2 regions of the Paucibacter sp. B51 genome follow, and region 1 is predicted to be linked to the other one. Evidence: riboswitches for the same ligand, from Rfam matches in the RefSeq annotation. Region 1 holds a riboswitch; the other holds the start of a gene.

The links. Region 1 has a riboswitch for glycine ahead of OOB33_RS24355 (D-amino acid dehydrogenase). Riboswitches for the same ligand answer to the same signal wherever they lie in the genome.
Positions count from the first base shown of each region.
Region 2: it holds a riboswitch for glycine, as region 1 does, so the genes downstream of both, gcvT (glycine cleavage system aminomethyltransferase GcvT) here and OOB33_RS24355 (D-amino acid dehydrogenase) in region 1, are expected to answer to the same signal.

Region 1 covers NZ_JAPIVN010000002.1:776,427-784,045, reverse strand. The annotation lists gene OOB33_RS24385 (HDOD domain-containing protein) at 1-604, opposite strand, end outside; gene OOB33_RS24380 (hypothetical protein) at 837-1,103, opposite strand; gene OOB33_RS24375 (hypothetical protein) at 1,140-1,334, opposite strand; gene OOB33_RS24370 (hypothetical protein) at 1,369-1,569, shown strand; gene OOB33_RS24365 (hypothetical protein) at 2,077-2,691, opposite strand; gene fusA (elongation factor G) at 2,822-4,927, opposite strand; gene OOB33_RS24355 (D-amino acid dehydrogenase) at 5,097-6,404, opposite strand; glycine riboswitch at 6,577-6,695, opposite strand; glycine riboswitch at 6,697-6,790, opposite strand; gene OOB33_RS24350 (diguanylate cyclase) at 6,850-7,619, opposite strand, start outside.
Region 2 covers NZ_JAPIVN010000001.1:3,767,122-3,774,740, reverse strand. The annotation lists gene OOB33_RS16125 (antitoxin Xre-like helix-turn-helix domain-containing protein) at 1-393, shown strand, start outside; gene OOB33_RS16120 (RES family NAD+ phosphorylase) at 406-1,134, shown strand; gene OOB33_RS16115 (hypothetical protein) at 1,154-3,253, opposite strand; glycine riboswitch at 3,414-3,517, shown strand; glycine riboswitch at 3,534-3,642, shown strand; gene gcvT (glycine cleavage system aminomethyltransferase GcvT) at 3,707-4,837, shown strand; gene gcvH (glycine cleavage system protein GcvH) at 4,946-5,323, shown strand; gene gcvP (aminomethyl-transferring glycine dehydrogenase) at 5,468-7,619, shown strand, end outside.

The DNA of each region.
Region 1 (7,619 bases):
CCAGCTCGATGTGCAGCACTTCCTTTTGGACCGCCACGCTGCGCAGATGTCGGTCGGCTTGCTGGCGCAGCCGGATGTGCTGGGCCAGTTCCGGCGCGTGGATCCACAGCAGCATCTCGGCGAAATCATGCAGCAAGGCCGCGCTGTGGATGACCGCGGCATCCGGGTCCAGGCGGTGCACGGCAAAGCCGAGTGCAAAGCGCGCGGCCCGGTCGGCGCGGCGCAACACGCGTTGCAAACCGTCCAGGGCATAGGGTGTGCTGGCCAGCTGATCCTCGACCGTGGGCTGGGGCCCGAAGTCACGGAAAAAGGGCGTGATGCCCATCAGCACCAGGGCCGCGGTCACCGTTTCCGCATCGGTCTGCAGGCGGCTGGAGCGGTGCGCGGCGGCATGGGCCAAGACCTTGAGCGTCATCAGCGGATCGGTGGCGATCATCTCGCCGAGGCTGTTTGCGTCCACCGCGTCTTCATTGGCGCGCAGCAGTTCCAGCGCATCGGCGGTCTCGGCCAGCACCGGGATTTCGGCGTCACGGAACAGCGCCACCCAACTGGGCAAATCGGGCGGCGCTTGGCGCAGCGGAGGCATCGGGACTGGCGCAGACATGGCGGGCTTGGGCAAAAGGTGTTGGATCGTATATCGGCGGCCGGAGCTTCATCTTGAAACCCGCGGCCGCCGCCCGCACACCCGCCGTCGCATCTGCCGTGCACTTGTGCGCGCCCGCGCCCATCGGTTTCGTCCGGCCGAGCATCAACGGATGCCGCGCAGCGGATCCCGCGGCTGCTTGCTTGGCTGCGCCGGTGCCGGCGCTGGGCTCACTTGGGGTAGGTGAGCGCCGCTAAAGCCGCCTCACTCCGGGCAAGGTGCCCACCCGCACCCCATCGGCGTAGAGCGCACCTTCCGGCGCGCCCGCCTCCGCATAGAACTCCAGTTCGGGCCGGCGCCGGCGCACGGCGCGCACCTGGTGCACCAGCAGGGCCAGGCGGGTCAGCCCGGCGCTGGCGCTCAGCAGCACGCGGGCGGCGCGCCAGCGCCAGGCTTCATGGGTGATCTCGTAGTCTTCGGCCGTCACGTCCGGGCCGCTCAGTTCTCGCAAACGCATCATGATGGTTCTCCACTTCGGCCTCGCAAGGCCTTGGATTCAGGGGCTGGCGTCGGGCCTGCCGACGCGCAAGATTTCTTGTCGCAGCTCGCGTTGCGCGGCTTGGCGCAGGCGAACCTCGTGTTGCTGGTGGCCGTGTTTGCCGGCCTGTCGCATCAGCGCCGGCGCCACCAGCGGATTGCGGGGCTTTTGCAGGCGCAGGTTCAGCGGGCGGGGTGAGGTGAACTGGGTCATGTGGCAATCTCCTGGGCGCCGTACAGCGCGCCCGGTGGGTGGCAAGGTCAAGAAAACGACCGAAACATCGGTTTTGGCCATGCGGCAGCTCGACTGGGTGCAGCCAACAAGAAACAAAACCATCTGGGGCATGGCGCTGCCCTCCAGGGCAGGCACCCGCCGGAACTCCATGCAGCGGCTCGGCCTGGTGGCGCTGAATCGCTTCAGTGCCGCGCAAGGCGCAGAGAACGCTTGAACTGACTCGCGAAAGACTCGGTGCGGACCGAGCGACGGTGGGCACTGGGCCGGCGCATCGCAGGGCGCTGGGTGGAGACGCCGGGGGGGCATCCCTTGGCGGGGATGTGCCTGGCTGGACTCCAGCGCTAGCGGGGGCGGGCAGCTCCCGGTTAAGACAGGGGGAGGGGGACCTTCACGAGCGGCGCCTTGCTTGGGGTGCGCCGCGATCCGCTCGCTTGAGCAAATGATAAACGACTGTTTATCTTGTGCATATACTTTTTATCAAAAGAGATAAAGAAATGTGCGCAAGCCGCCACGGCCCGAGTTCCGCCCGGCCAGGAGGCGGGGGCTGGATTCAGGCCCCTGTGTGGGGTGGATGGACGCGCCAAGCGGCGTTGAAGGCGGCTCGGCTGTGGGGCGGAGACGTGCACCTTGGTGCGATCGATCGCGACGCCGGCGCAGGCACTGGCACTGGCACTGGCACTGGCACTGGTGCCAGGCCCGCTGCGTTGCTCGAGCGCTGCGCTCAGCGCTTCTTCGGTTTCAGCGGCGCAATGCCTTGCTGCAGGCGGCGCCACTCATCGAGCTCGGCCGCGCCGCCAGTGGCTGGGGCCGAGCTGCGCGATGACGGGCTGGCGGGCAAGACCGGCAAGGGCGCCGTCTTACCCGGTCCGGTGGCCGCCAGCTTGCCGGCCGGCGGTGCCTCTTGCGGCGGCGTCAGCACCTCGCCGAGCAGGTCCAGCAGGCGCGTGCGGGCGCGCTGCGGGTGGCGGCGGTAGTAGGTCAGCACCAGGCCGACGATGAAGCGCTCGTCATCGTCCTGCGGCACGCTGGGCGAGGCCTCCCGCTCCAGGCTGGCCGTCTCGGGCTCGCCGGCGGCGTGGCTCTGATCCATCCAGCCCAGGGGCTTGTGGAAGAGCTGCTCGAACTGGCGCGCCAGTCGCTCGCCGATCTGGCGCGAGCGGCTCTTGATCTGGCTCCAGTAACTGGGCTGGATCTGCAAACGCTCGGCAAAGCGCCGCTCCAGTCCACGCAAGGTGGCGGGATCGGGGTGCTTGACGGAGACGGCGACGAATTCTTCGAACAGGAGCATCGCGTTGTCCAAGCGGATCTGGGCGACGTCCCGGGGGGCGGATGACATCCCTCTATGATAAAGCCTCGTTGATCCGGCTTGCCGGGGCGGGGCTCAGCGTCTGCCTGCACCGCGCGGTGTGTGTCGCCGTTATTTTGACTTCTTGATAAAGAGTCGATGCCTTCGGTTCGGCCAGGCTTCAGTCTTCTTCCTGTGCCTGGTAGGCCGCGATCAGCTGGCTTTGCGTGTGGGGCGGCACCGCTTCGTAATGAGAGAGCCGCACGCTGTAGCGTCCCTGGCCGCTGCTCAGGGCATTGAGGCGGCTCTGGTACTGGCTCAGCTCGGCCAGCGGCGCCAGGCCGCGCACGACGCTGCGGCCGGGCCAAGGGCTGTCTGTGCCGTTGACCTGGCCGCGCCGGGCGGCCAGATCGCCGGTGATGTCGCCGATCGCGGCTTCCGGCGCCTGGACTTCCAGATGCACCACGGGTTCCAGCACCAGGGGCCGAGCTTCCTGGACTGCGGCGATCAGGGCGCGCCGGCCGGCGGTGACAAAGGCCACCTCCTTGCTGTCCACCGAATGGTGCTTGCCGTCGAACACCGTCACCCGCAGGTCCACCAGCGGGTAGCCCGCCACCACACCGGTGTCCAGGGCCGAGCGCACGCCTTTCTCCACCGCCGGCATGAACTGCCCGGGGATGGTGCCGCCCTTGACCGCGTCGACGAACTCAAAGCCTGCGCCGCGCGCCAGCGGCTCCACGCGCAGATAGACCTCGCCGAACTGGCCGGCGCCGCCGCTCTGCTTCTTGTGGCGGTAGTGCCCTTCGGCGGCGGCCGAGATGGTCTCGCGGTAAGCCACGCGGGGCGGCTGGGTGTGCAGCTCGAATTTGTAGCTCTCACGCAGGCGCTCCAGCAGCAGGCGCAGGTGCAGCTCACCCAGGCCGTAGATCACGGTCTCTTGCGTTTGGCCGGCTTGGTCCAGGCGCAGGCAGGGGTCTTCCTCGACCAGGCGGCTCAGCTGCTCCCAGAGCTTTTGTTCGTCGCCATGGCGCACCGGGCGGATGGCCAGGCCATGCACGGGCACGGGGAAGTCCAGCGGGCGCAGATGGATGTGGGCATCCTCGGGCGCGTCGTGCAGCACGGCGTCGTAGTGCAGATCCTCGACCTTGGCGATGGCGCAGAGCTCTCCCGGCAGGGCCTGCTCCACCTCGACATGCCGGCCGCCCTGCAGCAGGAAGAGGTGGCCAACGCGGAAGGGCTTGCGCGCCGATCCGATGAAGAGCTGGCTGTGACGGCGCAGCGTGCCTTGGTGCACGCGCATCACGCCCATCTTGCCGAGGTAGGGGTCGGAGATGATCTTGAACACATGGGCCAGCACATGGGCGCTGGGCTCGGGCAAGGCTTGCAGGGGCAGGGCCTCGGGGCCCTCGCCGCGCAGGAACAAAGGCGGATTGCCTTCGGCCGGGTTGGGCAGCAGGCGCTCGATCACATCGAGCAGCTCGGCCACGCCGGCGCCGCTGCGCGCCGAGGTGAAGCAGACCGGGATCAGGTGCCCCTCGCGCAAGGCCTGCTCCAGCGGCACGTGAAGCTCGCGCGGGTCGACATCGCCTTCGCTGAGATAACGATCCACAAACGCGGCATCCACCTCCACCACCTGCTCGACCAATGCCTGGTGCGCCTGGCCCACCGAGGAGAAGTCGGCCTGGCCGATGATGTTGTAGAAGCAGTCCAGCACGCGCCGCCCGCCCTCGGCCGGCAGGTTCAGCGGCAGGCATTCACGCCCGAACACCGCGCGGATCTGCGCCAGCAGGCCTGGCAGGTCGAGCTCGGCCAGGTCGATCTTGTTGATCACGATCAGCCGGCACAGGCCGCGCTGAGCGGCGGTCTCCATCATCTTGCTGGCCATGGGCTCCAGCCCGCTTTGCGCGTTGAGCACCAGCACCGCCGTGTCCACCGCCTCCAGCGCTGGCAGAGACTGGCCGATGAAATCGGCCGCCCCGGGCGTGTCGATGGCGTGGATGCGCACGCCGCCATGCTCCAGATGCACCACGCTGCTGTGCAGGGATTGCTGGTAGCGGCGCTCCAGCGGGTCGAAATCGCTGACGGTGTTGCCGCGCTCCACCGTGCCGGCCTGGGTGATGGCGCCGGCCTGCAGCAGCAAGGCCTCCAGCAAGCTGGTCTTGCCCGCCGCCGCGGGGCCGACCAGGGCCAGGCTGCGCAGGGCCGCGACCGCTGGCGAAAGGTGCGACTGGGGCGCACCGGTGGCGGATGGGGCGCGGCTGGCGTCGCCGTTCGGGCTCGGGCTCATGGCAGTCTCCTTGGCTCTCCGGCGCCCCGGCTTTTGTGGGGCGCGGTGATGGATGCGTGCGCGGTGCCGGGCTTTGACGCAGGGGAGGGGTCCGCTCGGCTCTGGCCTCAGGGTAGAGGAAGCCCGGCCGGCTTACAAGGCCCGCGCCGGCGGGCTTGGGCCGGTTCGCTCAAGTGGCCGCTTGCGCCCGGCCGGCCCAGGCGCCGAGCTCAGGCCCGCAGAAGGCGTAATCCAGCTCGGGCCGGCGGCCGCAGATCAGGTCCGCCAGGGCCGCGGCCGAGCCGCAGCTGTGCGTCCAGCCCAGGGTGCCGTGCCCGGTGTTGAGGAAGAGGCGGCCAACGCGGCTGGCGCCGATGTAAGGCAGGTTGGAGGGCGTGGCCGGGCGCAGGCCGGTCCAGTACTGGGCGCCGCTGGGCTGGCCCTCGGGCGCCACCATCTGCGGGAACAGCTCGCGCGTGCGCCGCAGCAAGGCCTCGCAGCGGCGCAGATTGAGCGTGCTGTCATAGCCATTGAGCTCGGCCGTGCCGGCCACGCGCAGGCGATCACCCAGGCGCGAGAACACCAGCTTGTACTCGTCGTCGGTCAGCGAGACCTGGTAGCTGTGCGCGGGCGAGATCACCGGCAGCGTCATCGAGTAGCCCTTGGCCGGGTAGATGTTGAGCGACACGCCCAGCTCGCGCGCCAGGCCGCGGCTGAAGGAGCCCAGGCAAAGCACAAAGCGGTCGGCGGTCAGGCGCTCGATTTCACCGTTCGCATCGGCCACGATCACCCGCGCCAGATCCTGGCCCTCGCGCTCGCAGCCCAGCACCCGGGTCTGGTAGCGGAACTTCACCCCGGCCTGCTCGGCCAGGGCGGCCAGTGCCTGGGTGAAGCGATGGGCGTCGCCCGACTCGTCGCTGGGCGTCATGCTGCCGCCGACGATCTGCGCGCGGCATTGCGCCAGCGCCGGCTCGATGGCCACGCATTCCTCGGGCGTTTTCATGTCCAGCTCGCAGCCTTGCTCGCGCATGATGCGGGCCGGCTCCTGCGCAGCGGCGTACTCCTGCTCGCTGGTGTAGAAGTGCAGGATGCCTTGCTGGCGCTGGTCGTAGGCGATGCCGGTGGCGGCGCGCAGGCGCTGCAGCTGCTCGCGGCTGTAGAGGCCCAGATTGACGATGTTGCGGATGTTGTGGGCGGTGCGGCCCGGCGTGCATTCGCGCAGGAACTGCAGGCCCCAGCGCCACTGGGCCGGGTCGGCGCGCAGGCGGAAGAGCAGGGGCGCATCCTCCTTCATCAGCCATTTCAAGACCTTGAGCGGCGCGCCCGGGTTGGCCCAGGGCTCGGCATGCGAGACGGAAATCTGGCCGCCGTTGGCATAGCTGGTTTCCAGGCCGGCCGCGGGCTGGCGGTCGATCACGGTGACTTCAAAACCCGATTGGCGCAGATACCAGGCGGTGGTGACGCCGGTGACCCCGGCGCCCAGGACGATTGCGTGCATGTGTGCACTCCTGAAACAAGACAAACAGACCGTTGAGTGAGACGCGCAGGCGTACGCCCAGGCCCAGCGCGGGCTGTGTTTCGTTCCAGGCAGGTGAGGCACCCCAGGGTGGGGCGCGAGCCGGGCAGAGCACAGATCGGGCAATGGCAGCAAGAGCGTGCGCTTGACGCGCGCCGCTCCCGCTGTCCCTGTTACCTGAGAGATTCAGCCGCGCCCCGGGGGCATGGCCTTGCTCCTTCGGTGGCGGCTTGCGCATCGTCTGCGCGGGCCGCTCTCTCCAGCATTCGGCTTGTTGACGGATCCAGTACGGGGCCTGAGCGAGTATGGGAGCTTGCGCCTTCGGCGGCAGGGTCCAAAGCGGGCCTGCACTCTCCTGAATCCGGTGTGCAGTGTAGACGGGCTTGCCTGTATGCGAAGTCAGGGCAAATGCGGGGCAGCCCTGGGATCAGCGAGAGTCGGCCAGGAGTCCGGTCGGACGGACACAGTTTCGGCCCTCGCCCTTGGCTTGGTAGAGGCGCTCATCGGCCAGGGCGCACAAGGCTTCGGGCGTGTGGGCTTCGGCGTTGCCGGCCAGGCCCATGCTGACGGTGATGCCATGCAGATCGGGGTGCAGGCTGCGCCAGTCAAAGCGCTCGATCTGCTGGCGCAGCTTGTCGCAGAGCTGGCTGGCCAGGGGCAGGGGGGCCTCCACCAGGATCAGGGTGAACTCCTCGCCGCCATAACGCGCCACCACATCGGCGCGCCGGCAGTGGTCACGCAGCAGGCGAGCAAGCTGGCGCAGCACGGCGTCGCCGACCGCGTGGCCGAAGCGATCGTTGACGGCCTTGAAGTGATCGAGGTCCAGCATGGCCAGGCTGAGCGGGTGGCGAAAGCGCGCCGCGCGCTCGAACTCCTGCTCCAGCAGCAGGTCGAGCCAGCGGCGGTTGGCCAGGCCGGTCAGGGCGTCCTCATGGCTGAGCTGGCGCAGCAAGTCGGCTTGCGCCGAGAGTTGCGTCAGCAAGGCCTGCTTTTCCTGATCCGCCTGGCGGGCTGCCTGCAATTCCTGGCTCAGGGCCTGGGCCTGCTGGCGCACGAACAGGCCGCGCAGGCGCTGCTGCGAGTGCTCGCCCAGCAGGCGTTGTTCGCAGGCATGGTGGGCCTTGTAGTGCTGCAGGGCCAGGGCGTGATCGGCTCGCCGCTCGGCCAGCTCGGACAGGGCCCGATGAGCCTGGCTTG
Region 2 (7,619 bases), on a different contig from region 1:
CAGCCGGGCTTGCCCGATCTGCACACCCCGGCCGCCGCCGGCGCGGCGCTGCGCACGTTTTTTCGCATGGCCCAGGCCTGGGGCCTGAGCAATGAAGAACAGCAGCGCCTGCTCGGCTGCGGCCGCACCACTTTTTACGACTGGAAAGCCGGCCGCATCAAGGCCGGCCTGGACGGCGCCACGCTGGAGCGCCTGTCTCATCTGTTCAGCATCTACGCCAGCCTGCAGATCCTGCTGCCCATCCCGGAGCGGGCCGATGCCTGGATCAAGAAGGCCAACAGCGCGCCCCTGTTCGGCGGCGGCAGCGCCCTTTCGCGCATGCTGGGCGGCCAGATCGCCGATCTCTTTGTCGTGCGCCAGTACCTGGATGCACAGCGCGGCGGCTGGGCCTGAAAGACCTGGCGTTTGAGCTCTTCCACCCTGCCCCCGTCTGCCACGATCACCCTGCCCTGCATCCCCGTGCACTGGCCGGACTCCTGCCGCCTGCTTCCAAGCCGCTACCCGCCCGTACTGCTGTTCGACGCGGTGGCCGAGCCGGCCGATCTGGCCGTGATCTTCGCCATCGAGGCGCTCGGCAACCCGCGCCTGCGCGAGCAACTCGGCGAGCTGAGCCTGGTGCCGCCCGAGCAGCGCCTCTGCGGCCCCGGCAGCAGCCCCATCATGGCGGCCTTCACCCACCTGAACCCCGAGGGCAGCCGTTTTTCCGACGGCAGCTACGGTGTCTACTACGCCGCGGCCACGCTGGAAACCGCCGTGGCCGAGGTCAGCCACCACCGCGCACTCTTTCTCGCCCGCACGGCCGAACCGGCCATCGATGTGGATCTGCGCTGCTACCGCGTCACGGTGCAGGCTGATTTGCATGAGTTGCGCGCAGAGCACCAAGACCCTCGCGCGCTGGCGCTGCTGGATGCGAACTCCTACGTCGCCTCCCGGCCCTTCGCCCGGAGCCTGCGCGAGCAAGGCAGCGCGGGCCTGATCTACGACAGCGTGCGCCAGCCAGGCGGCCAGTGCGTGGCCCTGTTCACCCCGCGCGCCGCCTTGCCGCCGGCCCGGCAGGCCGAGCATGTGACGCTGCGCTGGAACGGCCAACGCATGGCCGACTGGTACCTGAAGTCAGGCCACCACGTGATCTGAGCCCCAGGCTCACGCGAGCTCAGCGCCAGACGCCTTCGCGGTTTTCTTTCTGCGTGGCGTAGTAGGTGTAGAGCACTGCGTCGGTCACGTTTTCGGTCTGGAGCAGGCCGGAGGCCGACATCTTGTGCGACCAGGTGCGATCCGCCCCGTAGTGGCCGACCCAGGGGATCTGGCGCACCAGCTCGCTGCGGATGGGGGTCAGGTGTTGCGGGTTGCGGTAATAGCCCTCGGGCGCATCGACCCAGACCTTGTTCTTCATGCTGTAGAACACCGATTTGAAGGGCCCGCCCTCGACGCTGATGCGCGCCGAAAAGCCCACGCAATCAACTCCGTTCAGCAAGGGGTAGATGGTGTCGACGTAGTGCTCGGAGATCTCGTCGTCATCGTCCACGAAGTTCAGGTACTCGCCCTGGGCGATGTCGATCATGGCCTGCAGCTTGGGGCCGTACTCGCGGCTGCGGTTGTCTTCGAGCACCAGCAGTTCCACATCGGGATAGCGGGCCACCTGGGGTTCCAGGATGGCCAGCATGCGCTTGCGCAGCTCGCGCCGCGCCGGCAGGCTGGGCACGAGGATGGACCATTTGAATTTCTTCGTCGCGCCGGCCTGCGCCGCCGGGCCAGCGGGCAACAGGCGATGGGCCGCGTCCACGGCATCGTCGGGCAGGCGCAAGCAGCTCTGGCGAGCCCGCGCCGTGGTGCGCTCGCGCAGCGAGCTCTCGATCTTGCGCAGCACCACCCGCGTGCCCAGGGCCGCATCGGCTTTGCAGGGCCGCGCCTGGGCATCGAAGTAGGCATGGGCAAGCAGCTCGAAGCGCTGCTCGAACCAGCCCAGCGCCCAGAAATCCTCGCCGCAAGCCTGCCAGAAGCTGCTGAAGAGATCGGGCGCGGCCAGCCAGCCCGCAGCCGCTGCCGGCTCGGGTGGCAAGGCGCCGGCAAGATCCAGCTGCAGCTCGCCGCCGGTTTGCAGCAGTCGCAAAGCCTGGTTCAGCACCGCCTTCAAGCCCGCGGCCTCATGCTGCAGACCGCTGACATCGAGCAGTTCCAGGCTTTCGCCGTGCAGCTCGATCGGTCCATGGGCGGCCGACAGATCGCGCAGCGGCAAGTCCAGCGGGCGGCTCAGGTCGAGCAGCAGATCGGGCTCTTGCTCGGCATCGCGGCTGATATTGAGCCAGCCGGCTTTGTAATCCGCGCCAGCGCCCATATGCAGGCGCTGCGGCCGCCAGGGCTCTTGCAGCAAGGCAGGCAGGCGTTCAACGGCATGGTTGGCCGCAAAGGCGAGCATCTCGGCATAGGGCACGGCCGGGTCGGCCTGCTCAAAGCGCTCCAGCGCCAGGCGGGCGAAATCAAAGAACGCCGGCGTGCCGAAATCCTCGCTGAAGAACTGCTCCAGCTGCCCGCCCTCCAGCCACAGGACCGAGTCCTCGAAGGCCGGATGCACCTCGGTGCCCGGCACGCGCTCGGAGATGACGGGCGTGCCCAGGGACAGGCAGATCGCCGCCCGGGTCTGCTCGAAGCGGCTGCTCTCGTAGAAATGCACATTGAGCACGGCCTTGGCCTGGCGGATGAACTCATCGCGCTCGGGGCCGTAAAGCGGGCCATCGAACAAGGCCACGCTCAAGCCCAGGGCCTCGATGCGATCCAGCCAGGCGCGGCGGCGCTCGTTCATGCTGCCGATGAACAGCAGATCGATGGGCCGCTGCTCCAGCGGGATGGATTCCGCCGGCCTCAGGTACGGTGCATGCAGCAGGGGGAACACCGGCACCTGATCCGGCCGGGCGCGGTAGGCGCTGCAGTTGGCGGCGTCGTAATCCACCACCGGCCAGTTCGCCAGCAGCTGCAAATACTCGGGCGAGACCTGGGCCCCGCCCTCGCCCAGCTGCTCCAGGTTCACAAACACGCAGACATGGCGATCGAGCAAGGCCGGCTCAAAACCGAGATGGGCGCCAAAGATGAAATTGATCGCCCCATGGCGCAGCCGGTTCTTCGCCATGCTGACCTCGGCCCCGAGGCGGCGGAACTGGTAGCGGAAGTAGCGCGCCTGATCGAGCAAGCCCAGGGAGTGCACATAGGCCCCGGGCTGCTGGATGCAGAGGTGAATTTCGGGCGTGGTGTGGCTCATGGGCGCGGTGTTGCCTGCAAGGTGTGATTCATGCTGCGGCCAGCATAGGCAGAAGCGGCGCCCGCCATGGCGTGATGAACGCGAGGAAGCCGGCGCATTTGTGGATTTGCGAAGAGGCCGCGCCACGGAGCCACTTTTTGCGCAAAAACCAGGGCTACAATCGCCGCCGTCAGGAGAGAGCTTCCTCGCGGAAGCCGCCGAAGGCGCAGTGGCACTGGTGATCCCACGCTGCGAACGCTCAGGCAAAAGGACTGATAAAACGCCCGTTCACAAAACGTCGGGCGTCCTCACTGGAGAGAGACGGGTTTCGAGCCCGTCCACCGAAGGGGCAAGCTGTTGGCAATACGCCGGCGGCCAATCTCTCAGGTAAAGCGGACAGCGAGGGCATTCCCCCCACTCCTTGAGTCGGTCTCAGGGGCGTGGGCCAGACGATTGCCCTCGAAAGCTGCTCCCATGTCCGCTGCTGACTCCTCCGCTCCCCTGCTCAAGACCCCCCTGCACGCCCTGCACATCGAACTCGGCGCCAAGATGGTGCCCTTCGGCGGCTACGACATGCCCGTGCAGTACCCGACCGGCGTGATGGCCGAGCACAAGCACACCCGCGCGGCCGCCGGCCTGTTCGACGTGTCCCATATGGGCCAGGTCCGCCTGATCGGCGACGGCGCTGCCGCTGCGCTGGAAACCATCGTGCCCGTCGATGTGATCGACCTGGGCCTGTTCAAGCAGCGCTATGCCCTGTTCACCAATGAACAAGGTGGCATCCTGGACGACCTGATGATCGCCCGCCGCCCGGACGATCTCTTTGTGGTGGTGAACGCCGGCTGCAAGGTGCAGGACATCGCCCACATGCAGGCCAAGATCGGTGACAAGTGCCAGGTCTTGCCCCTGCCCGAACAAGCCCTGCTGGCCCTGCAAGGCCCGCAGGCCGTGACTGCCCTGTCGCGCCTGAACCCCGATGTCGCCAAGCTGACCTTCATGACCGCCGGCTTCTTCAATCTGGACGGCATTGAGACCTTCCTGACCCGCTCGGGCTATACCGGCGAAGACGGCTTCGAAATCTCGGTCCATCAAGACCAAGCAGTCGAGTTGGCCCGCAAGCTGCTGGCCCAGCCGGAAGTCAAGCCCATCGGCCTGGGTGCGCGCGACTCGCTGCGCCTGGAAGCGGGCCTTTGCCTCTACGGCCATGACATCGACACCGGCACCACCCCGGTGGAAGCCTCGCTGACCTGGGCCATCCAGAAGGTGCGTCGCGCCGGTGGCGCCCGCGCCGGTGGCTACCCCGGCGCTGCGGTGGTGGACGAACAGTTGGCCAACGGCGCCGCACGCAAGCGCGTCGGCCTGGTCAGCAGCGAACGCATGCCGGTGCGCGAGGGCGCCAAGCTGGTCAACGCCGAGGGCGTGGAGATCGGCGTGGTCACCAGCGGCACCCTGGGCCCCACGGTGGGCAAGCCGGTGGCCCTGGCTTACCTGGCCAAGGAATTTGCGGCATTGGGCACCGAGGTCTTCGCCATCGTCCGCGACAAGCGCACACCAATGACCGTGTCGAGCACCCCGTTCACTCCCAACGGCTACTACCGCGGCTGAACGGACGAGAGCCGGCTCGGCTCACGTCGCGCTTGCCCGGCCCCGATCGGGCACCCTACATTTCATTTTCTTTCTCCTTTCCACCTTCCGAAAGCAACGGAGCACCGCATGAGCAACATCAAGTACACGCCTGACCACGAGTGGGTCCAGATCGAAGCCGACGGCATCGTCACCGTGGGCATCACCGTGCACGCACAAGACGCCCTGGGCGATGTGGTGTTCGTGGACCTGCCGGCCGTGGGCAGCAGCTTCGAAGCCAAGGAAGTGGCGGGCGTGGTGGAGTCGGTCAAGGCCGCCGCCGACGTTTACATGCCGGTCGCCGGCGAGATCACAGAAGTGAACGAAACCCTGCGTGACGACCCGTCGCTCGCCAACAGCGACCCGCTGAAGACCGGCTGGTTCTTCAAGGTCAAGTTGAGCAAGCCGGCCGAACTGGACGGCCTGATGGACAGCACCGCCTACGACGAGCTGGTCAAGAACAGCTGATCGAGCCGGCCGCGGCGACTCCGTGAGTGAGGCCGCGGCACCCCCTGCCACACAGCGCAGTCCTTGCGCCTTGATGTGGCAGGCTCTCCCGAACACAAAAAGCCTGAGGCCGCCACAAGCGGCGCCAGGCCCCAAGGATTTGCCATGTTGATGTCCGCCCTGCAGCCCCTGTCGGTGCTCGAGAACGCCACCGAATTCCAAGCCCGCCACATCGGCCCCGATGCCGCTGACGAAGCCGGCATGTTGTCGGTAATCGGTGCGGCCTCGCGCCGCGCCCTGATCGAAGCCGTGGTGCCCGCCAGCATCAAGCGCTCGGTGGGCATGGACCTGCCAGCTGCTGCGACCGAAGCCCAGGCCCTGGCCGAGCTGAAGGCGCTGGCGGGCAAGAACAAGGTGCTCAAGAGCTATATCGGCCAGGGCTACTACGACACCCTGACCCCGGGCGTCATCTTGCGCAACATCCTCGAGAACCCCGCCTGGTACACCGCCTACACGCCCTACCAGGCTGAAATCTCGCAAGGCCGCATGGAGGCCCTGGTCAACTTCCAGACCATGGTGACCGACCTGACCGGCATGGCCATTGCCAACGCGTCCATGCTGGACGAAGCCACCGCCGCCGCCGAAGCCATGACCCTGGCCGCCCGCGTGGGCAAGAGCAAGAGCCAGACCTTCTTCGTCGCCGACGACGTGCTGCCGCAAACCCTGGAAGTGGTGCGCACCCGTGCCGAGCCCCTGGGCTTCAACGTGGTGGTGGGCCCGGCTGCTGAGGCTGGCAAGAGCGAGTGCTTCGCCGCCCTGCTGCAATACCCCGGCGTGAACGGCGATGTGCGCAGCCTGCAAGCCGCCGCCGACGCGGTCCATGCCCAAGGTGCGCTGCTGATCGCCGCCGCCGACCTGCTGGCCCTGACCCTGATCAAGGCCCCCGCCGAACAAGGCGCCGACATCGCCGTGGGCACGACCCAGCGCTTCGGCATGCCCATGGGCAATGGCGGCCCGCACGCGGCCTACATGGCCTGCAAGGACGAGTACAAGCGCAGCCTGCCCGGCCGCCTGGTCGGTGTCTCCATCGACGCCCACGGCAAGCCGGCCTACCGTCTGGCCCTGCAGACCCGCGAGCAGCACATCCGCCGTGAGAAGGCCACCTCCAACATCTGTACCGCTCAAGTGCTGCCGGCCGTGGTGGCCAGCATGTACGCCGTGTACCACGGCCCGCAAGGCCTGAAGCGCATCGCCCAGCGCGTGGCCTCCTTCACCGCCGTGCTGGCCGAAGGCCTGAAGAGCCTGGGCTTTGCAATCGGCAACGCCAGCGCATTCGACACCCTGCATGTGCAGACCGGTGCGCAGACCGCGGCCATCCAGGCCCGCGCCGTGGCCGCCGGCATGAACTTCCGCCGCGCCAGCGCCGAGGCCCTGAGCCTGTCGCTCGACGAGACCACCACCCGCGCCGACCTGGCCGCCGTGCTGGCCGTGTTTGCTGATGGCAAGGCCCTGCCGGACCTGAGCGCGTTCGACAAGGGCATCGCCAGCCTGATCCCGGCCGAGCTGCAGCGCACCAGCGCCTACCTGAGCCACCCGGTGTTCAACCGCTACCACTCCGAAACCGAAATGCTGCGCTATCTGCGCGGCCTGTCGGACAAGGACCTGGCGCTGGACCGCAGCATGATCCCGCTGGGCTCCTGCACGATGAAGCTGAACGCCACGGCCGAGATGATCCCCATCACCTGGCCCGAGTTCGCCGGCGTGCACCCATTTGCCCCGCACGATCAGCTGCAGGGTTATGCCCAGCTGAACGAACAGCTGACCGCCTGGCTGTGCCAAGCCACCGGCTACGCCGGCATCAGCCTGCAGCCCAATGCCGGCTCGCAAGGCGAGTACGCCGGTCTGCTGGCCATCAAGGCCTGGCATGAGTCGCGCAATGAAGGCCATCGCAAGATCTGCCTGATCCCCGAATCGGCCCACGGCACCAACCCGGCCTCGGCCCAGATGGTGGGCATGCAGGTCGTGGTGACCAAGTGCGACAAGGAAGGCAATATCGACCTGGCCGACCTCAAGGCCAAGTGCGAGCAGCACAGCGCCAACCTGGCCGCCATCATGATCACCTACCCCTCGACCTACGGTGTGTTCGACACCCAGGTCAAGGAAATCTGCGCCCTGGTGCGCAGCCACGGTGGCCGTGTCTATGTGGACGGCGCGAACATGAACGCCCTGGTCGGTGTGGCCGCACCGGGCGAGTTCGGCGGCGATGTCTCGCACCTGAACCTGCACAAGACCTTCTGCATCCCGCACGGCGGTGGCG